DNA from 2 places in the Novosphingobium panipatense genome. Region 1 is predicted to be linked to the other one. Evidence: riboswitches for the same ligand, from Rfam matches in the RefSeq annotation. Region 1 holds a riboswitch; the other holds the start of a gene.
What was found. A riboswitch is a leader RNA that binds a small molecule or an ion and turns the genes downstream of it on or off. The one in region 1 is predicted to bind thiamine pyrophosphate.
Positions count from the first base shown of each region.

Region 2: another riboswitch for thiamine pyrophosphate. It lies ahead of QOL62_RS17960 (TonB-dependent receptor); the one in region 1 lies ahead of thiC (phosphomethylpyrimidine synthase ThiC).

Region 1 is NZ_FXUI01000003.1:413,515-423,943, forward strand. It holds gene QOL62_RS07350 (hypothetical protein) at 1-226, opposite strand, end outside; gene QOL62_RS07355 (phytoene desaturase) at 223-1,701, opposite strand; gene crtY (lycopene beta-cyclase CrtY) at 1,698-2,897, opposite strand; gene QOL62_RS07365 (GNAT family N-acetyltransferase) at 2,960-3,532, shown strand; gene QOL62_RS07370 (MipA/OmpV family protein) at 3,624-4,469, shown strand; gene creD (cell envelope integrity protein CreD) at 4,553-6,004, shown strand; gene QOL62_RS07380 (uracil-DNA glycosylase family protein) at 6,001-6,591, opposite strand; gene QOL62_RS07385 (SOS response-associated peptidase family protein) at 6,649-7,269, opposite strand; TPP riboswitch at 7,313-7,424, shown strand; gene thiC (phosphomethylpyrimidine synthase ThiC) at 7,486-9,345, shown strand; gene QOL62_RS07395 (hypothetical protein) at 9,413-9,700, shown strand; gene QOL62_RS07400 (DUF72 domain-containing protein) at 9,697-10,429, shown strand, end outside.
Region 2 is NZ_FXUI01000020.1:18,201-28,629, forward strand. It holds gene QOL62_RS17945 (SDR family oxidoreductase) at 1-461, shown strand, start outside; gene pncB (nicotinate phosphoribosyltransferase) at 513-1,817, opposite strand; gene tenA (thiaminase II) at 1,908-2,570, opposite strand; gene QOL62_RS17960 (TonB-dependent receptor) at 2,584-4,761, opposite strand; TPP riboswitch at 4,751-4,877, opposite strand; gene QOL62_RS17965 (sulfotransferase family protein) at 5,017-6,294, shown strand; gene QOL62_RS17970 (catalase) at 6,419-8,563, shown strand; gene QOL62_RS17975 (ankyrin repeat domain-containing protein) at 8,560-9,120, shown strand; gene QOL62_RS17980 (hypothetical protein) at 9,268-9,561, shown strand; gene QOL62_RS17985 (iron-containing redox enzyme family protein) at 9,600-10,429, shown strand, end outside.

The DNA of each region.
Region 1 (10,429 bases):
CATCCGCGCGCCAGATGGCTATTGTTTCAGCCCGATCCATGTGCGCCCGTGCCGCGTCCTCGTTTCCGAGTGCGGTGACCTCGCCAAGATCGGGGTCGACGTAGTGATAGGTGCCTGCTTCATCCACGACCAGCATGTGCCCCATCAGGCTGTGCGCGATCACCTCCGCAAAGGCCACACCCGTCCACGCCCAGGCGGCGTTGAGGGCGATGACCTCCCGGGTCACCGCAGATCCTCCAGCATGAGCCGAGCGGTCGCCTTGGCGCTGCCGACGACGCCGGGAATGCCTGCGCCGGGGTGAGTGCCGGCGCCCACAAGGTAGAAGTTCCTCAGCTTGTCGTCCCGGTTGTGCCCGCGGAAGAAGGCGCTCTGCGTCAGGATTGGCTCAAGGCTGAACGCATTGCCGTTCCACGCGCCAAGGTCTTCCACGAAGTTGGGCGGTGCGTAATGGAAGCGGGTGACGATCCGATCCTCGATATCGGGGATCAGGCGGCGGCCCACTTCGGCGATGACCCGCTGTTCGAGGATCGGCCCGACTTCGTCCCAGTCGATCGGGAGCTTGCCCATGTGCGCGACCGGAATAAGCGCATAAAACGTGCTCTTGCCCGCGGGCGCCATTGAGGGGTCGGTGACGGTCGGATGGTGCAGGTAGATCGAGAAGTCGCGCGGCAGCACGCCGTTCTCGAAGATGTCGTCGAGCAGGCCCTTGTAGCGCGGGCCGAACAGGATGGTGTGATGGGGAATGCCGGGCCAGGTGCCCTCCACCCCGAAGTGAACCACGAAGAGGCTTGGCGAAAAGCGCTTCTTGGTCAGACGCTTCGCCATCTGCTGTCCCCGCGGCGTGTCGCGGAGCAGTGTGCCGTAGGTGTGCATGAGGTCGCCGTTGGAGGCGACCGCGTCGAACCGGTCGCGCCAGCCGCTTTCGCACTCAACCTCGGTGACCTGGTCGCCAATCGTGTGGATCTGCCGGACCTTGTCCCCGACGCGCAGCGTGCCGCCCAGCCGTTCGAACAGCGCGGCCATGCCCTGTGCCAGCTTGTTTGTGCCACCTTTGGTCCACCACACGCCGCCGTCCTTCTCCAGCTTGTGGATCAGGGCGTAGATCGCGCTTGTCGTCATCGGATTGCCGCCGACGAGCAGCGTGTGGAAGGACAGCGCCTCGCGCAGATGCTCGTTCTTCACGAAGTGCGAAACCATCGAGTAGACCGACCGCCAGGCCTGATAGCGGGCGAGGGCGGGCGCGGCCTTCAGCATGCTTGAGAAGTCCAGGAACGCCTCATGCCCCAGCTTGACGTACCCCTCCTGCCAGACGCCAGCGGAATACCGTTCGAACTCCTCGTAACCCTCGATGTCGCCCGGGGCCACGCGGGCGATCTCTCGGCGCAGGGCGCCTTCGTCGTTTGAGTAGTCGAAGGTGACGCCGTCCGTCCAGTTGAGGCGGTAGAAGGGCGACACCGGCATCAGCGTCACGTCGGCGGCCATGTCGCTGCCGGACAGCGCCCAGAGCTCGCGCAGGCATTCGGGATCGGTGACCACAGTCGGTCCCGCATCGAAGGTAAAGCCCTCCCGCTCCCAGACGTAGGCGCGGCCGCCCACCTTGTCCCGCGCCTCGACGAGGGTGGTGGCGATGCCTGCGCTCTGCAGGCGGATGGCGAGAGAGAGGCCGCCGAAGCCGGCACCGATGACGCAGGCCTTCTTCACGAGAGGCCCCCCAGGTCGGCCAGCGGGCGTCCACGACCCGTCAGGCTGGCGAGGGCCGCGCCGATCGGCACAGGCGGCTTGCCCGCCAGGATGCGGGCCATGTCTCGGGTGGTGGAACGGCTTGCGTAGAACCGTTCGATAAGACCCTCCGGCAAAATGTAGAAGCGGGCGAGCATGCGCCAGCGCTCCGGCCCTTCGGCCGCTCCGAATAGCATACGGCTCAACATTCGATAAAAGCGCCTTTCGCGCCAGTGCTGGATAGCACGGTCATGACTTGCCCTAGATAGGGCCGCTGCAGAGAGATTGTCGAGGCCGCTTACCAGCAGCGCGAAGCGCACCGCATCGGGGATCGAGTAGGACGTGAGCGGATGAAGGAGCCCCGCCCGCGTTCCTGCGCGGGGAAGGTCGGCGCCCGCAGTCCAGAAAGCGCCGAAATCCCCGTCTGCGACGACGGGCAGGACGCCCTTTTCCTCGTAAGCGACCTGTTCGACCGCCCAGCCCGAAGTAGCGGCATATTCTGCGATGCGACCGCGCAGGACGGGCAGGTCCAGATCGGGCGTATCGGAATAGTACGTGTCCTCGACGAAGATTTCGGTTTCGGAGAACGGCAGGCAATAGACGAAGCGGTAGCCGTCGAGCTGGGCGACGGTCGCGTCCATCACCACCGGGCGCGACAGGCCGTGCGGGGCGGACAGGCGCAGCGTCTGGCCGAGAAACTTCTGCCAGCCCCCGCGCATGTGCGGCAGGCCTCGGCTCCCGCGCGCGTCGATGACGGCTGCGGCTTGAAAATGCCGGCCGTCGGCCAGCGTGACCCCGCCTGAATCCGCCGCCTTGACCTCCACGCCGGTGACGATCCGCTCAGCCGGCAGCGCGGCGCGCACCGCTTTGTCCAGCATCGGGCCGGTGGCGCTTCGGTAAGGCGTGGAAAGATCCCGCCGATTGCCGGGGAAACGCACCTGATACCCGTCCCAGCGTGCCGCCACCATGGGCGCCACAAGGGCTTCGCCGCCCTCGGGCAAGTCACTGGCGAAGAACGACCAGACATGATCGCCGCCAAGCCTTTCACCCTGTTCAAAAATCTTGACGCGAACGTCGGGTCGGCGGGCCGCAAGGGCGAGGGCGATCAGTCCTCCGGCAAGTCCACCGCCGAGGATTGCAAGGTCACACGAGGCATCGTTGCCGGAAAATCGGTCCATCGTCGCGCTGTTTAGGCACTGCGAACGATTGCTGCAACTTGGCAGTCCCGGCGCTTTGCTGCATGTTCCTGATGATGACCGGGCAATTGACCATCTGCGACGCCACGTCGGGGGACGTGGCAGCACTCGCGGAAATCTTCGCGCACTACGTGGAGGAAAGCACTGCGACCTTCGAAACCGAAGCGCCTGACGCCGCCGAGATGGCGCGCCGGAGGCTGGATCTGGTCGACGGCGGCTACCCGTTCCTCGTGACCCGGGGTGCGAACGGGCGCGTCCTCGCCTTCGGGTTTGCGCAGCGTTACGGGCCTCGGGCCGGGTACCGCTACAGTGTGGAGACGACGATCTATGTCCGCCACGACTGCCTTGGCCGCGGCATCGGCAGCGCCTTGCTTCAAGCCTTGCTGACCGAATGCGAGCGGCGTGGTTTCCGGCAGGCCTTCGCCGTGATCGCGGCTTCGGAGCCCGCCTCTGTCGTCCTTCATGCGCGCGCAGGATTTCTGCCGGTCGGCACGCTGGCGGCAGCGGGGTGGAAGCACGGGCAGTGGATAGACGTGTTTCTGATGCAGCGCCGGCTCGGCGAAGGCAACGACACTCCGCCGGACGGCGCGCCCGTTATAGCCGTTACCACGCGCTGAAATATTTCTGCGCGCTGACGTATACGTCGCAGGGCTTACGCAACCGTGGGGGCGCGAATGCGTTGCCCTGTCAAATAATCAGGGGATCTTCATGCTTTCACGTCTAGCACCCAGCCTCCTCGCGGTTTGCGCTGCGCTGCTGTCGATGCCGCTTGCCGCTCAGGAGGCGCCCGAGGAGAACGTTCTCGATGGCGACCATCTGACTGTCGGCGTTGGCGCAATCTATCTGCCAAGCTACCGCGGTTCTGACGATTATCGCGTGCAGCCGGTTCCTTTGGTGCGGGGGCGTTTCAAGGGCATCGACATCAACCCCCGCCCGGCCGGCGTGGCGCTGGACTTCATCCCGGATGATCGCGATTCCGGCTTCGGTTTTTCGCTTGGCCCCGTCGGCACGGTCGCATCGAACCGGAACGGCGGTATCAAGGACGATGTCGTGCGCGCCGCCGGGAAGCTGGACGTTGCCATCGAACTGGGCGCTTCGGCCGGCGTGACCAAGTACAAGCTGCTTCACGAGTACGACTCCCTTACCCTGTCGACCGATGTGAAGTGGGACGTGAACGGCGCCTACAAGGGCATGACCTGGTCACCGGCGATCAGCTACGCCACGCCGCTAAGCCCCGCGCTCTTTGCGGTCCTCGCCATCAGCGCGCGTCATGTGGACGACGATTTCGCCCGCTACTACTACTCGGTGACCCCGGGGCAAAGCGCGGCGAGCGGCCTTCCGGTCTACAACGCCAAGGGTGGATGGGACAGCGCCAACGTTTCGCTCCTGACCGCCTACGACCTTTCGGGCGACGTGCGGGACGGCGGGTTCTCGCTTTTCGGCGTGGCGAACTACTCGCGCATGCTGAACGACGGCAAAGACACGCCGTTCACGTCGCTGCGCGGCAGCGCGAATCAGTGGCTTGTCGGGGCGGGCGTCGCGTACACGTTCTAAGCGCTCCGGGGGCAATCTGTGGCGGCCGGGATACGGCTCGTGCATGATCGCGGGAGACAGGGCAGACGAGCACAGGAGACCTGATGGAGCATGACAGCACGCCGCGCCGGGAACGTTCGCCCGGCATGAAACTGCTGTTCGTGGGGCTGGTGGCCCTCGTCCTGATGGTTCCGCTGCTGCTGGTCTACGCGCTCGTCTACGATCGGCAGGACCAGTCGCGCACGGCGCAGAATGCCATCAACGCCGGATGGGGCGGTCCGCAGATCCTGTCCGGCCCGGTCGTCGTGGTGCCCTTTCGTACCACGCAGACTCAGAACGAGACGGTGGATGGAAAACCGATCACCCGCGTCGCCGAGGTGGAGAAGCTGCTCTACATCTCTCCCGACAGCAATCGGGTGAAGACCCGCGTGGACCCGCAGGAGCGGCAGAAATCGATCTACCGGTCGGTTCTCTTCACTGCCAGGGTTGATGGCAAGGCGACCTTCACCCTTCCCGCCGACCTTGCGCGCTTCGGCGTCACGCGGGAGCGGCTGATCTGGGAGCGCGCGGAGGTGCGGGTCGGAACCTCGGACGCGCGCGGCCTTACCGCCGGCGGATCGCTCACCGCCAACGGTCGCCCGCTTGAAGTGCAGCCCGGCAAGGGCCCCGCCGCGTCGGGCGGGCAAGGCTTCTTCGCGTTCCTGCCCTGGGACGGTGCCGGCACGCTTCGCATCGGATATGCGCTGGAAGTGCGGGGCAGCGGCGGGATCAGCCTTGTCCCTCGCGGCGGGCAGACGCAGTGGGAGGTCACCTCCAGCTGGCCGAGCCCAAGCTTCTCCGGCTCGTTCCTGCCGGACCAGCCGCGAGTTTCCGATGCGGGGTTTTCCGCGCGTTATCGGATCGACAAGCTCGCTCTGGGCCAACCGCCCGTGGCGATGGAAGATGTTGGCTTCCCGGTGCGCGGGAACGACGGCGTGCAGATTGAGCTGACGGACACGCGCAGCGCCGCGTCAGGCGGGATGGCTTCCGGCGGTGCGCCCGAAGTCATCGGCGCTCCGGGGCGGGTGGTGAACGTCGATCTCGTAGAGCCGGTCAACCTCTATTCCAAGGTCGATCGTTCCGTGAAGTACGGGTTCCTGTTCATCGGCTTCACTTTCCTCGCCTTCTTCCTGTTCGACGTGGTGGGCGGTGCGCGCGTGGCTCCGGTGGAGTATCTTCTCACGGGCGCGGCGCTGGTGCTGTTCTTCGCACTGCTGCTGGCCTTCGCCGAAGTGATCGGCTTCACGCTCGCGTACATCCTCGCAAGCGCGGCGGTGATCGGGCTTCTCACCGCATACAGTGCCGCTGTGTTGAAAAGCTGGAAGCGAGGCCGCTTCATCGGCGCGCTGCTGGTCGGGCTCTACGCGCTGCTTTTCGTCCTCCTCAATCTTGAAGCGTGGTCGCTTCTGATCGGTTCGGTGCTGCTGTTCGTCGCACTCGCAGGCGTGATGTACGCGACGCGGCAGGTGGACTGGGTTTCAGTCGGGCGGCCCCGCACAGCCGCACCTTCGGCCTAATCCGTGCCGAGGACCTGCGCAACACGGCGGCGCAGGTCGGGCAGGACGTTCGCTTCGAACCAGGGATGCTTCGCCATCCAGATCCGGCTGCGCCACGCCGGATGGGGAAGCGGGAACAGGCCTTCAGGCGCCGCGCGCCACTGGCGCACCGCTTCGGTCAGGTTGGGCGCGAAGCCACGCGGGAGGTAGCGCTTCTGGGCATACTGGCCGACCAGCAGGGTCAGCCCTATGTTCGGCATCTGCGCGAGGAGGGCTGCGTGCCAGCGCGGCGCGCATTCGGGGCGGGGCGGCTTGTCCCCGCCGCTGGCCTTGCCGGGATAGCAGAAGCCGGAAGGCATCTGCGCCACCTTGGACGTGTCGTAGAACGTCGCCTTATCCATCCCCAGCCAGTCCCGAAGCCGGTCGCCGCTGTCGTCGTTCCAGCCGATGCCGCTGGCGTGGACCTTGCTGCCGGGCGCCTGTCCGATGATGAGGAGCCGCGCGGCGGGGCTGGCGGCAACGAAGGGACGAGGCTCGAAGCCGAGCGCGTTCTGACACAGGCGGCAGGAGCGGATCTCGCCGAGCAGGCTGTCGAGAGAGGTAGCCATCGCACGCGAGATGGGTCGCGCCCCGGCCTTTGGCAACTGTCAGCCTTTTGGCGAAGGTCAGCTGCGCAGAGTCATGAGCGAGGACGAATAGGGCGCCACCAGACCTTTCGCCCTGTCCCAGCCGCCGCGCAGCCAGATTTCCTGCGCCGCTGGATCGGGGGGCAGGATCACCGGCATCGTGTCTCGGCCTTCCGCTTTGAGCGCGGCGTTTGCCGGGCAGGAGAGGAGGGCGAAGGAAGGAATCTCGCTGTCCTTCCACACGGCTGCCATGGCGAAGACCGGCTGATCGGTGCAGGCAAACCAGCATTGCCGCCGCTTGCCGTCAGCCGGCGAAGGGCGGCCCCCTTCCATGAAGGCGGTTGCGGGGACGAGGCAGCGGAATTCGCTGTTGCGCAAGTTGCCGATCCAGAACGGACTGTCGAGGTTGCGCACCGTCAGTATGCCGCGTTGTTCCTGCACGGAGGGGGGCGGTGGCACACCCCATAGGCGCGGGATCATTCGGCGCGGCGTGCGCTCGCGGGGCCTTGGCCCGGCCACGGCCTCGCGCCCGGCGGTGATGACCGGCGCGAACTGGCCCGGTGCGGCGTGCCCGCCCGACCACGGATCGTTACCGGCCTCGGCTCCGAAAAGGCGGGCAACGGCCTGAGCGGCGCCGTCCAGGCGATAGAGCATCGGCATTGCCTATGCCCCTAGACCGCGCCTTCGCCGCCGTCTATCTTCCACGCCGTCCCCGGGGAGCCAGCGAGTGGCTGAGAGTTGTGGGTATGCTCCACAAGACCCGTCGAACCTGAACCCGTTAGTACGGGCGGAGGAAGTGGAGCGTCGGGTCGAAGTCCGTCCATGGCCCGCAGTTTCGTCTCTTTTTCCGTCCCATGGAAGGAAGAGAGGCAATCCATGGCAGACATCAACAGCACGCTCGAAATCGGCGTCACCACCGGCCCCATTCGCGGATCGAGGAAGATCCACGTTGGCCCGCTCGGTGTGGCCATGCGCGAGATCCATCTGGAACCCGGCAGCGGCGAAGCGCCGGTGCGCGTCTACGACACGTCCGGCCCTTACACCGATCCCCAGGCCACCATCGACATTTCGGCAGGCCTTGCGCTCAAGCGCCGCGAATGGATCCTCGCGCGCGGGGACGTCGAGGACTATGCCGGTCGCGAGGTGAAGCCCGAGGACAACGGCCTCAGGGGGCCCGACCGCTCCGCCGGTGTCCCCACCTTCGCCAACGTGATGAAGCGCCCGCTGCGCGCGAAGCCCGGCCGAAACGTCAGCCAGATGCACTACGCGAAAGCCGGTATCATCACGCCCGAGATGGAATACGTGGCCGAGCGCGAAAACCTCGGCCGTGCGAGGCTCAAGGAATATGTGCGTGACGGGCAGAATTGGGGAGCCTCCATCCCCGACTACGTGACGCCCGAATTCGTGCGCGAGGAGGTGGCGCGCGGCCGCGCCATCATTCCGTCGAACATCAACCACCCCGAAAGCGAGCCGATGGCGATTGGGCGCAACTTCCTGGTGAAGATCAACGCCAACATCGGCAACTCCGCCGTCGCTTCGGACGTGGCGAGCGAAGTCGACAAGATGGTCTGGGCGATCCGCTGGGGCGCGGACACCGTGATGGACCTGTCCACCGGCAGGAACATCCACGACACGCGCGAATGGATCATTCGCAACAGCCCCGTGCCCATCGGCACCGTGCCGATCTATCAGGCGCTCGAAAAGGTCGGCGGCATTGCCGAGGAACTGACCTGGGAGATCTTCCGCGACACATTGGTCGAACAGGCCGAGCAGGGGGTGGACTACTTCACAATCCATGCGGGTGTGCGCCTGCCCTTCGTGCCGCTCGCCGCCAAGCGCGTGACGGGCATCGTTTCGCGCGGCGGCTCGATCATGGCCAAGTGGTGCCTGGCGCATCACAAGGAATCGTTCCTCTACGAACGCTTCGACGAGATCACCGAGATCATGAAGGCCTATGACGTCGCCTATTCGCTGGGTGACGGGTTGCGTCCCGGCTCGATCGCGGATGCCAACGACGAGGCGCAGTTCGCCGAACTCTACACGCTCGGCGAACTGACCAGGCGCGCCTGGGAACAGGACGTGCAGGTCATGATCGAAGGGCCGGGCCACGTGCCGATGCACAAGGTCAAGGAGAACATGGAAAAGCAGCTTCAGGCTTGCGGCGAAGCGCCGTTCTACACCCTCGGGCCGCTCGTCACCGACATTGCCCCGGGGTACGACCATATCACCAGCGGCATCGGCGCGGCCATGATCGGCTGGTACGGCACCGCGATGCTCTGCTACGTCACGCCCAAGGAGCACCTGGGCCTGCCGGATCGCGACGATGTGAAAGTTGGCGTCGTCACGTACAAGCTGGCCGCTCACGCCGCCGACCTCGCGAAAGGCCACCCTGCGGCCAAGGTCCGCGACGATGCGCTTTCCCGCGCGCGGTTCGAGTTCCGCTGGCGGGATCAGTTCAACCTTAGCCTCGACCCCGATACGGCGGAGCAGTACCATGACCAGACCCTTCCGGCAGAAGGTGCCAAGTCCGCGCACTTCTGCTCAATGTGTGGGCCCAAGTTCTGCTCGATGAAAATCTCGCAGGAAGTGCGCGAGTTTGCCGCGAAGCAGAACCAGCCGGTTGAGACCTTCGTGGCCGCCGAAGACGCCGAGGCGGGCATGGCCGAGATGAGCAAGGTCTTCAAGGATACCGGCGGCGAACTCTACATCGGCTCCAACGGACGCGAGCACGATTGACGACAGGTCCCAAGCCGATCACCCTCGTCACTGCGCAGCCCGCGCCCGCAGTGACGAGGATCAGGCAATGCACCGGAACCCGGCCGCCGACTGGATGAAGCTGGCCCACGACAGCTACTGGCTGGGGGTGGAGAGCCTCACGGTCATCGGGCTGCGCACGTTCGACATCATGACGGGACAGGGCAGTGGGCGCGAGAACCGGCTCATGGTCACGGAGAAGGTCCGTGCCGCCGCCACGGCGGGGATGATGCTGGCGGCAGGCGGTGGGTCGGCCACAAGCACGGGCAAGGCCGTGCGGCATTACCGCCGAAAGGTTGCCGCCAATCGCAAGCGGCTGACGGGGAAGAATCGGTGACCGTGCACATCGGAGTTGGCGGCTGGACCTATGCACCATGGCGCGGCCTCTTCTACCCAGAAGGCCTGCCGCACGCTCGCGAACTCGCCTACCTTGGCGAGCGGCTGACCGCGACGGAGATCAACGCGACCTTCTACCGCCGTCAGAGCCCGGCCAGCTTCGCCAAATGGCGCGACGCGGTGCCGGATCATTTTCGCTTCGCCGTCAAGGGCAGCCGTTACTGCACCACGCGCAGGAATTTGGCCGAAGCGGGTGAGGGCGTGGCGAACTTCATGGCTCAGGGGCTCGTCGAACTTGGCCCGAAGCTGGGCCCGATCAATTGGCAACTTCCTGCAGCGAAGGCGTTCGATCCCGATGAGATCGGCGCGTTCCTGGCCCTGCTGCCTACACGGCAGGAGGGCATGATTCTGCAACATGCGATCGAAGCGAGGCACGAAAGCTTCGATGATCCTGCCTTCTTTGCATTGTGCCGCAAGGCGGGGGTCGCGGTCGTCCTTGCCGATTCGCCAAAATACGCCGCTCTGAATGCGACCGAGGGCGCCCCCTTCATCTACGCCCGTCTGCAGAACGCCCGCGCCGAGCTGGAGCAGGGCTACGCCGAAGGTGAACTCGAGGCCTGGAAGGAGCGCATCGGAGCCTGGACCGTCGAGGGGCGCGAGATTTTTGCGTTCTTCATCAACGGGGCCAAGGAGCGAGCTCCCGCTGCGGCACTGGCGCTGCTGGGTAAGC
Region 2 (10,429 bases), on a different contig from region 1:
CGAAGAACCCGCACATTCACATCTGCGACGTCTATCCGACGTTTGTCGATACCCCGGCCATCGGTCATGCCGGTAATTACACAGGCGCGAAACTGTCCTATCCGCCCGGCGCTCTGCCTCCCGAGAAGGTCGCGCAGGCGGTCGTGAAGCTTGCCCACCGGCCGCGCAATTCCACGTTTGTCGGCGGGCCGGGCATCGGCATGAAACTGCTGCAGTTCGCCACCCCCAATGCCAGCGCGGCGATGTTGAACGGCTTCCTCGACGTCTGGTCGCGGCGGGCGGAGCGGGGTGAGGATACGAAAGGCACCTTGTTCGATCCGCCTTCGGATGCCAGCGGACCAGACGCACACACCCGGCGCACCGATTTGCGGCGAAAGGCTGCCGCTGGGGCGGGCGCGCTGGCGGCGGCAGGCGGGCTGACGGCGGCCGCCCTGCTGCTGAGGAAACGGCGCGGGCGCTGACCAGTCGGTTCGGCGCCGTCCTGCGCAGTCGTCCGGTCGAGGCGCGAAGCTTCAGACCGTGACGGCTGATCGCCGCTGCCCTTCGGATCCGAAGACGCGCCGGTAGCGTTCGATGTTGTCCGGATGGCCGGTGGCCTTCTCGGGGTTGTCCGACAGCTTCACGGCGGGACGGCCATTGGCGCTCGTCACCTTGCATACGAGAGAGATGGGCTCCAGCCCGGTGCGGCCATCCGGATCGCAGCCTCGGAAGTCGTTTGTAAGATTCGTTCCCCAACCGAAGCTCAGGCGCACGCGCCCATGAAAGTGGCGATACGTCTCTTCTATGGTGTCGATGTCCATCCCGTCCGAGAAGATGAGGAGCCTGGTACGCGGGTCGACGCCATGCTGTTCCCACCATCGGATGATCTGTTCCCCGCCTTCGATCGGCGGGGCGCTGTCAGGACGGAAACCGGTCCAGTCGGCGAGCCAGGAAGGCGCATTCTTGAGGAAGGATGCGGTTCCGAAGGCATCCGGCAAGGCAACGAGAAGGTTGCCGTTGTAGTGCGCGCGCCACTCCTCAAGCACCCGATAGGGCGCGTGCAGCAGCGCCTCGTCCGTATCGGCAAGAGCAGCGGCCACCATCGGAAGTTCATGCGCGTTCGTGCCGATCGCCTCGAGGTCCGCGTCCATGGCGAGCAGCACGTTAGAGGTGCCGATGAATCTCTCCCCCAGCCCTTCCTTCAAGGCCTCGACGCACCAGCGCTGCCACAGGAAGCCATGGCGCCTGCGCGTGCCGAAGTCGGACAGGACCAGATCGTCAAGCTGGCGCAGGCGTTCCACCTTCTCCCAGAGCCGCGCCTTCGCACGGGCGTAAAGAATGTCGAGCGCCAGTTCGCCCTTGTCGCGCATGGCGGCCCGGGCGCGCAGCTCATTGATGATGGTGAGCGCGGGGATCTCCCACATCGACGTATGCGTCCACGGACCTTCGAAGCGCAGGTCAAACTGTCCGTCCACGATCCGCAGGTCGTATTCGGGCAGGCGGAACGCCGACAGCCAATTGATAAAGTCGGGGGCGAACATCTGCTGCTTGCCGTAGAACGTGTTGCCGGCGAGCCAGATCAGCTCCTTCTTCGCGAAACGGATGGTGCGGGCATGATCCAGCTGTGCGCGTAGTTCCGCCTCATCGATCACTTCCGCGAGGCGCACGGTGCGGCTGCGATTGATGACCGAGAACGTGGCCTGCACGTCCCCGTGGAGATGGCGGATCAGCTGCAGCATCAGCAGCTTGTAGAAGTCGGTGTCCAGCAGACTGCGGACGATCGGATCCAGCCTGAAGTTGTGATCGTAAGTCCGTTTAGCGATATTCGTGACAGGCATGGTCGGGTCCTTCCGCAGAAGGTAACGGTTGGGAGCTGCGCTGTTCCATCGCTTTTCTGATGGCGCAGCAGGTTCTTTCCGGTTTTCGCCTTAGATGGGCCAGGTCGCGCGATGGTAGGCCGAATCCCAGAACATCCATTCGAAGCGCGTCGCGATGCGGAAAGCGTCAGCCATCGCGCGACGCGTACCTGTTCCGGCGTTCGAGGCCGCCTCGTCGACGAGGGCGCGGACGCGGGCGGTCGCCTCGCCGAAGGATGGAGCGGCGTAGGTGTCGATCCATGCCGAATAGGGATTTGGCGCGGCGGCACGGGGTTTAATCGCGCAGCCGACTTCCCAGTACACCCAAAAGCACGGCAATATGGCCGCGATCAGCTCCTCGTAGCTACGCGTTGCAGCGAGCGCCGAAAGATAGCTGGTGTAGCCAAGGCATGCCGGCGTGGCCTCGCTGTTGGCGGCCATCTGCGCCGTCACGCCGAAGCTTGCGAAGAAGGCCTGGTGCAGGGCCTCTTCCACCTGCACGGCGACTTTGGCGCCATCCGAAAACTCCAGCCGCCCGGCGGCGGTCGGCGCGCGCGCGGCGGCAAGCGCGAGCGCCCGGGAGTACTCGGCCAAATAGAGGCTGTCCTGCACGATGTAGTGCCGGAAGCTTTCCGGGGGCAGCGTTCCCGCGGCCAGTTCGGCCAGGAACGGGTGAGCGAGAATGGACCGGCGCAGCGGTTCGACATCTTGCCAGATTTCGTCGCAGAAGCTCATCGTGAAACCTTCTTCAGAAGCGGCGGCTGGCGCCAAGGCCGAACTGACGGCCGGTGTTGATGGTGAAGCTGTCGAACGGGCCGTCCGGTCCGAGACCGAGCAGGAGTGGCAGTTGCTGCTGACCGAAGGCGGAGATGGCCCAGCGTTTGTCGAACAGGTTCTTCGCCCAGAGATCCAAGGTCCAGCTGCCGAGGGTCACGCCCACGCGCCCGTCGACCGACGTGTACCCGGGCGAATGCAGGATGTTGTCGATCTCGAAGTCCACCCGCGACACGTAGGCGACGGAGAGCCGCGCATCGATGATCGCGGCTCCGGCCGCTCCGCTCCAGTCAAGGCCGCCGTTCAGCGTCCAGTCCGGCGCGTTCGGCGTCCGCTTGCCCTTGAGGTCGAGGATTGCGGGCTCGCCCGGCTCCGGTGTCGGGTTGGGAGTCGTGTAGCGACCCACGCGGCTGCGGGTCCAGGCCATGCCGCCATCGACGCGGAAGCCCTGCCCCACGTCGGCCTGAGCGGACGCTTCGATGCCATGGACATCGACGCGCGGCACCGAAAGCACGACCGAGTTGCCGAGGAAGACGGTGTTCTGGAAATTGCGATAGTCGGTGACGAAGCCGGCAAGCGACAGGCGCACCCGATCGTCCGCCACCCGCGCCTTGATGCCCGCTTCCAATGCCTTTGTCGTTTCCGCCGCGAAGTCTGCCGTCCAGATGTCGCTCGGTCCTGGCAGGGGGTTGAAGCCGCCGGCCTTGAAGCCAACCGCCCCGGTGACATAGGCCGTCAGGTCGTTAGTGGGACGCCAAGCCAGCGAAATCTTTGGCTGCCACTTGTCGAAGGTCTGTGCCCGGCGGGCATAAGTCTGATCGCTTTGGGTGCCGAGCGTGTCTTCCTTGCGCCGATCGCGGTCGTAGCGAAGGGCCAGCGTTGCCTCCAAAGCCGGCAGGACATCATACGAACCCTGTGCGAAGATCCCGATCTGGTTGGAGCGGGTTTTCGCCCTCTGCGGTTCGGCTCCGAACAGCAGAGGACCGAGATCATCGGTGCGCCCCCGCTCAGTGCGCTGGAAGAAAAAGCCCATGTGCCAACGGAACGGCCCGGCCCCCCGGGACGCGAGCCGGAGTTCGCTTGTCCAGGCCTGAAGGTCCACCGGCTGTGAAATGGGCTGGATACCGTTGGGAAAGGTCGGTTCGCCGTAGAAGGTCAGCGGCGTGTTCCGGAAATCCAGCTCCTCCACGAAATCCTTGTGGTAATCATCGTAGCCGCCGGTCCATGTGAGGTTCAGATCGTCTCCGAGGGTCTGTTCGAATGTGGCTTGCAGCCCCCACCAGTCGCGGGCAGCGCGTCCTTCGAAATCGCCGAAGGGGTTTGTCAGCGCCTTGCCGGACAGGCGGCCGGCATAAAGCTGCGTGACATTGCCGGACGAGATGTAGGCGGCGCCGCCCTCTTCATCCGCCCAGCCGGCCCTTAGCTTGAGCGTGCTCGTCTCGGTCAGGGCGATCCTTGCCTTCAGGCGCAGGTTGCGGCTGATCTGCCCATCGACTTTCCGGTCAAGGTAGGTGTTGCGGATGAACCCTTCGGTGTTGCGATAAGACCCGGCGAGCCGCAGCGAAACGGTTTCGGAAACGGGCGCATTGGCTACTGCATCCGCCGTCCAGGTGAAGCCGTTGCCGATCCCGAGCGATGCCATGCCGCCGGCCACATCCGTGGGATCCGCCGTTGTGATGTTGACCGCGCCACCCGATGCCGAGCGGCCGAACAGTGCTCCTTGCGGGCCCTTCAGGATTTCGACCCGCTCGAGATCGTACGTGCGCAGCGTGAAAAGCTCCGCATCGGCGAGTGCCAGCCCGTCCACGACATAGGCGATGGACGGAGACTGGTTGCGGTTGGTGGAGACGCCGCGAACGGAGATGAGGTTCGTTCCCGGATCCTGATCGTTGATCATGAAGATACCCGGCGTCTCGGCGATGAAATCGTCAACCGTGGTCAGGCGCCGGCGCGTGATGTCGTCGCGGCTGAAGACGGCGACCGTGTCCGGCACGGCGATTTCCGCCTCGGGGCGGCCGCGCGCGGTCACGATGATCGGCGCGCCATCCGCCGCCTCTTCCGCGTGAGCGAGGGGCGTCACGCCACACGCCACGAAAAGGCTGCTGCCAAGCAGCCGGGCGACGGCCACGGTCTTCCAGAGATCTTTACGCACGTCCCTATTCCTCCGCCGGCATGAACCGGATCAGGTTCGCGGGTTTGCAGACTTTGGCACGATTGCCCGGTCCGCCTCTCAGCCCTGGCAGCGCCAGGACACCCCGTGGGTTGAAGGGGGCCGCTTAGGAAACGGCGGATCGGCCGTCAATCGTGCAGGCTGCCGGATTGCAGGTGTCTGCCGGGGGCGGGATCAACATCGCACACACGCGTCGGCAACAGCGGCACCTTCCCCCATGTTGCGAATTGTAGGGCGATGGCCATACCGTTCCCTCGCAGCGAACCCATCTCCGGCGCGGAGCCGGAAAGCCCGCGCGTCATGCGGGACCGTGTCAACGGTGCCCTTGAGCATGCCTGGCGCAAAGGGTGGTTGCAGCGGCCCGTCCTGGAGCCCGGTGTCCTGCTGGATGCGGCGAGCGGAACAAGCGGCTTGTCCGACTTCGGGGAGGACAACGGCTGGCGTGTGCGGCTGCACCTTCTGTGCGGAGCGCTCCAAGACGAGGCGGATCTCACAGGACTGGGTACGACGGTGGCCTTCGGACAGCTCGTATCCGCGCTCGCCACGCGGCAGCGGGCTGTGGCCCTATGGCAGCGGCATCCGGAGATTGCGGAGCTGCCGATCACCAGCCCCATCATCATCGTGGGGCAGATGCGATCGGGCAGCACGCGCATGCAGCGGCTGCTCGCCTGCGATGAGCGGCTGACATTCACACACTTCTACGAAAGTTGGAACCCCTTGCCGCGCTGGACGCACCGGGTGCTGGACGACAGGGTGCTGCGTGGCTGGTTCGCGCTCAAGGTAGCGGGCTTCCTCAACCCCAGGTTCAGCGTCATACATCCCACAGCCGCACGGTGTGCGGACGAGGAGATCGGCTTCCACAACATCGCGCTTTTCGGGTCCGCGCTGGAAGCGCAGTGGCGCATTCCCTCCTTCGCGCGGGCCGGCGAACAGGCCGACGCGGAGCCAGTTTACGAGGAGTTCCGCCGCTTCCTGCAGACGGTGCGATGGCTTCGCCGGGAGCGGGGCGACCGGCCGTGGGTCCTGAAGGTGCCTCAGTTCGGGCAGGATCTCGAAGCGGTCCTGAAGGTGTTTCCAAACGCCCGCCTGATCGTTCTACACCGCGATCCGGTCAGCGTCGTCGGTTCGTCCGCGTCGCTGGTGTACAACCAGATGTGCGTCCAGAGCCACGCCGTCGATCGTGTCTGGATCGGGCGGGAGTGGTTGCGCAAGTCGCTCCTGCGGCGCGACCGCACCGCAACTGCGAGGCAACGGTTCGACGGTATCCAGGCGGACGTGCGCTTCGACACCATGCATGCGGATTGGAGGGGTGAGATGCGGCGCGTCTACGCGGCTCTCGGAATGAGTTTCACGCCCGCTGTCGAGAAGGCAATGACGCGTTTCATGAACCGCCGGCAGCACCGCCGGCTCGATCAGCACCGTTATGACATCACTGATTTCGGCCTCTCGCGAAAGGAGATCGAAGCCGCTTTCGCCATGAGGCCGGGGCCGGCCTCGCGGCTGGTCGGCGCATAGATAAGTTGACTGGGTTGTGTCGTTGGAACCGGATCCACGACCGACCGGTTCCAACGTCGCTGCCACGATCCTGAGGCACCAGCATCAGGACGACGAGCTTTAACCATTATTGGAGACTACAGGCATGGCCGGAAAGATCGGTAAGGACACGGGCGCACAATCGCATGCGGCCGAATTCGAGACGGCGGTCGGAGAAGGCGGTGAGCTGCATCAGCTCGCCTCAGGTGCCGATGACGTGCTGACGACACAGCAGGGCGTCCCGGTCGCCGATGATCAGAACAGCCTTAAGGTCGGGCCGCTTGGTCCCACGCTGCTGGAAGACTTCCACTTCCGCGAAAAGATCTTCCATTTCGATCACGAGCGCATTCCCGAGCGCGTCGTCCATGCCCGCGGCTTCGGCGTGCATGGCACGTTCACCCTGGATGAGAGCCTCGCCGAGTACACGACGGCCAAGGTACTGACTGAAGTGGGTGAACAGACGCCCATGTTCGTGCGCTTCTCGACCGTTGCCGGAAACAAGGGTTCGTTCGACCTGGCGCGCGACGTCCGCGGGTTCGCGGCCAAGTTCTACACGAAGGAGGGAAACTGGGACATCGTCGCGAACAACATCCCGGTCTTCTTCATCCAGGATGCGATCAAGTTCCCTGATCTCATCCACGCGGCCAAGCAGGAGCCCGATCGCGGCTTCCCACAGGCGCAGACTGCCCATGACAACTTCTGGGACTACATCGGCCTGACCCCGGAATCGATGCACATGGTCATGTGGATCATGTCCGACCGCGCCATCCCGCGCTCGTTCCGCTTCATGGAAGGATTCGGCGTCCACACCTTCCGCCTCATCGATGCGGACGGGAAGGGCACTTACGTCAAGTTCCACTTCAAGCCGAAGCTGGGCCTGCAATCGGTCATGTGGAACGAGGCGCTCAAGATCAACGGTGCGGATCCTGACTTCCACCGCCGCGATCTCTGGGACGCGATCACGATGGGCACGCCGCCGGTCTGGGATCTGGGCGTCCAGCTGTTCGACGACGATTTCGCCGACCAGTTCGAGTTCGACATCCTCGATGCGACCAAGATCATCCCGGAAGAACAGATCCCGGTGCGCAAGATCGGCAGCTTCGTGCTGGACCGCGTCGTCGACAACTTCTTCCATGAGACGGAACAGGTCGCCTTCTGCACGCAGAACGTGGTGCCGGGCATCGGCTTCACCAACGACCCGCTGCTTCAGGGCCGGAACTTCTCCTACTTGGACACGCAGCTGAAGCGGCTCGGCAGCCCGAACTTCACGCATCTTCCCATCAACGCCCCGCGCGTACCGGTGCAGAATTTCCAGCAGGACGGGCACATGAACATGCGCAACCCCAAGGGGCGCGTGAACTACGAACCCAACAGCTGGGGCGGGCCTCGCGAGTCCCCAACGACCGGCTATCGGCATTTCTCCGCCGAAACCAGCGGTCGCAAGGCGCAGGTACGTTCGGCCAGCTTTGCCGATCATTACAGCCAGGCGCGGCAGTTCTTCATCAGCCAGACCCCGATCGAGCAGAAGCACATCGGCGACGCGCTGGTGTTCGAACTGTCGAAGTGCGAGCGCGTCGACATCCGCCAGCGCATCGTCTCGCATCTGCGCAACATCGATGAGACGCTGGCGACCGTCGTGGCGGACGGCCTCGGCTTGCCGGAGCTGCCACCGTCGTTCCCGGCCGCCGTGCCCCCGCGCACCGACCTGCCGCCCTCGGAAGCCCTGAGCATTGTTAAGCGAGGGCCTGACAGCTTCGCTGGCCGCAAGCTGGGCATTCTCGTCAGCGACGGCGCTTCGGCGGCTATGGTGAAGGCGCTGACCAAGGCGGTCGAAGGGCTTCCGGCGATCTACGAGATCGTCACGCCGAAAATCGGCGGCGCGACGCTGGACGACGGCACCATGGTCGAAGGCAAGCAGAAGATCGATGGCGGGCCTTCCGTGCTGTATGACGCGGTCGCTATCGTCGTGTCAGAGGAAGGCGCGGCGATGCTGGCTGAGGACAAGCCCGCCAAGGATTTTGTGAACGATGCCTTCGCTCACGGCAAGTTCATGGCGTACACGGCCGAGGCCCTGCCATTGCTGGAGCGTGCGGGCATTGCCGCCTCCGATCACGATGCGGGGTTGATCGCCCTGAAGGATGAGGGCGAGGTGAAGGCGTTCCTGGGCACGTGTGCGCAGGTTCGCGTCTGGGATCGCGAACTGCGCGTCGATCTCGACGCTGCCGGCTTCCTCAAGGCGACCGGCGGATGATCGCGGGGCATGCGACGAAGGTGGAAGGTGACGGCCTTCCACCGCTGCCGCCGGCCGAGAGGTTGCAGGCCTTGCTGTTCGACGCCGCGCGGCTCGGGCGGGACGACGTGATCCCGGCCTTGCTGGGCGCGGGCGCCGATGTGGAAGGAATGGACGAGCGGGGGCACACCCCGCTCGTTCTCGCCAGCTATCATGGTCACGAGGCGACCACCTCGCTGCTGCTGGAATTCGGCGCGGCGGTTGATGGTGTCGTTCGCGGCGCAGGCAGCGGAAGTCCGCTGATGGGAGTGGCCTTCAAAGGCTACACCGCCATCGCACGGCTGCTGCTGAAGGCTGGGGCAGATCCGAATTTCCGCAATGGTGCGGGGCAGACGCCGCTGATGATGGCGGCCCTGTTTTCGCGTCGCGACATCATCGACATGTTGGTCGATGCGGGCGCTGATCCCTTGGCTGTAGACGCGGCCGGCAACGATGCGCCGGCCCTGGCGCTATCCCAGGGCAACAACGAGCTGGCGGAGGAACTGACCGCTCTTCAGCGTGTCAGGGCCGCTGCATGACTACCGGTTGCCCCCACGCTGACCCGGCCGATGCGGGGGGCGAGTTTGCCGAAATTGATCGAGGCAAGGAAACGGGAGCCGGAGGGCGGCTTCGTGCGTTCCTCCGTCATGGAGAGATGCTCGAACAAAAGACCCCTGGCGCTGGTTGTGGCGAGTGCGCGCAATGAGGTTGCCTGGCAACTCGTCGCGCTGAGGCAGCGCGGGTACGAAGTCCGGTTCGTCGACAATCCCTGGGATGCCCTGGCCCTCTTCGGCGAGGACATCCCCGAGATTGCCGTCCTTGGTCCGCTACGGCGTACCCCCTGCCTCGACCTGCTGATCGACGATCTGGAGCGGTACGGCGTGCCGGTCACGCGAACCCAGGGGCGCCACGGTCGTCAACGGCGTGAGCATCTTCACATTCAGAGCGGAAGCCGAACCACGGCACGGCACCGTGCCTGAGGACCGCGCCGCGCAACATGCAGCTTAGAGGGATTACAATGTTGGAATTCAAGCCTGTCCGTGGAGACGCGTCGGCCGAGTTCTATTTCTCGGACACATTTCAGCAGTCGTTGGCGCGGTGGAACCGGCAGCGGCTGGAGCCGGGCTTCCCCGGCGATGACTGGCGCGAGAAGCTGGCCGACGACACGAGGATGCAGCTGCTCGAGGGCGAGTTCCTGGAGGATCTGCGCGCCTCCGTGAAGGAGGAGGCCGGTAAGGCCCCGCAGGACGTTGACGGCTTCATCGCCTGGTTCGAAGGGCTGAAGGAGGTGGGGCCGGGGCAGAATGACCCGCTTTTCCCCTGGCTGGCCGAGCACGCATCGCGAGACGAACTTCGATGGTTCTTCGAGCAGGAAGCCGCCGGGGAGGCCGGTTTCGACGACCTCGTCGCAATGACGCAGATCAAGCTGCCCGACCAGGCCAAGCTTGAACTCGCCCGCAATTACTGGGATGAAATGGGCCGCGGCAACGCCAAGGGTATGCACGGCCCGATGCTCCACATTGTCGCGGAAGCGCTTGAGGTGAACCCCGCGATCGAAACAACGGTGGCGGAAAGCCTCGCCCTGGCAAATGCCATGACCGGCATGGCTACGTCGCGGCGTTATGCCTGGCACTCGGTCGGTGCGTTGGGCGTGATCGAATTGACGGCGCCGGGGCGTTCCGCACTCGTCGCTAAGGGGCTTCGCCGCATCGGCCTTTCGGGCCGGGAGCGCCGCTACTTCGATCTCCACGCCGTTCTGGACGTGAAGCACAGTGAGGACTGGAACCGCGAGGCTTTAATTCCGCTGGTGAAGGAAGATCCGCGCCGTGCCATAGCCATCGCCGAAGG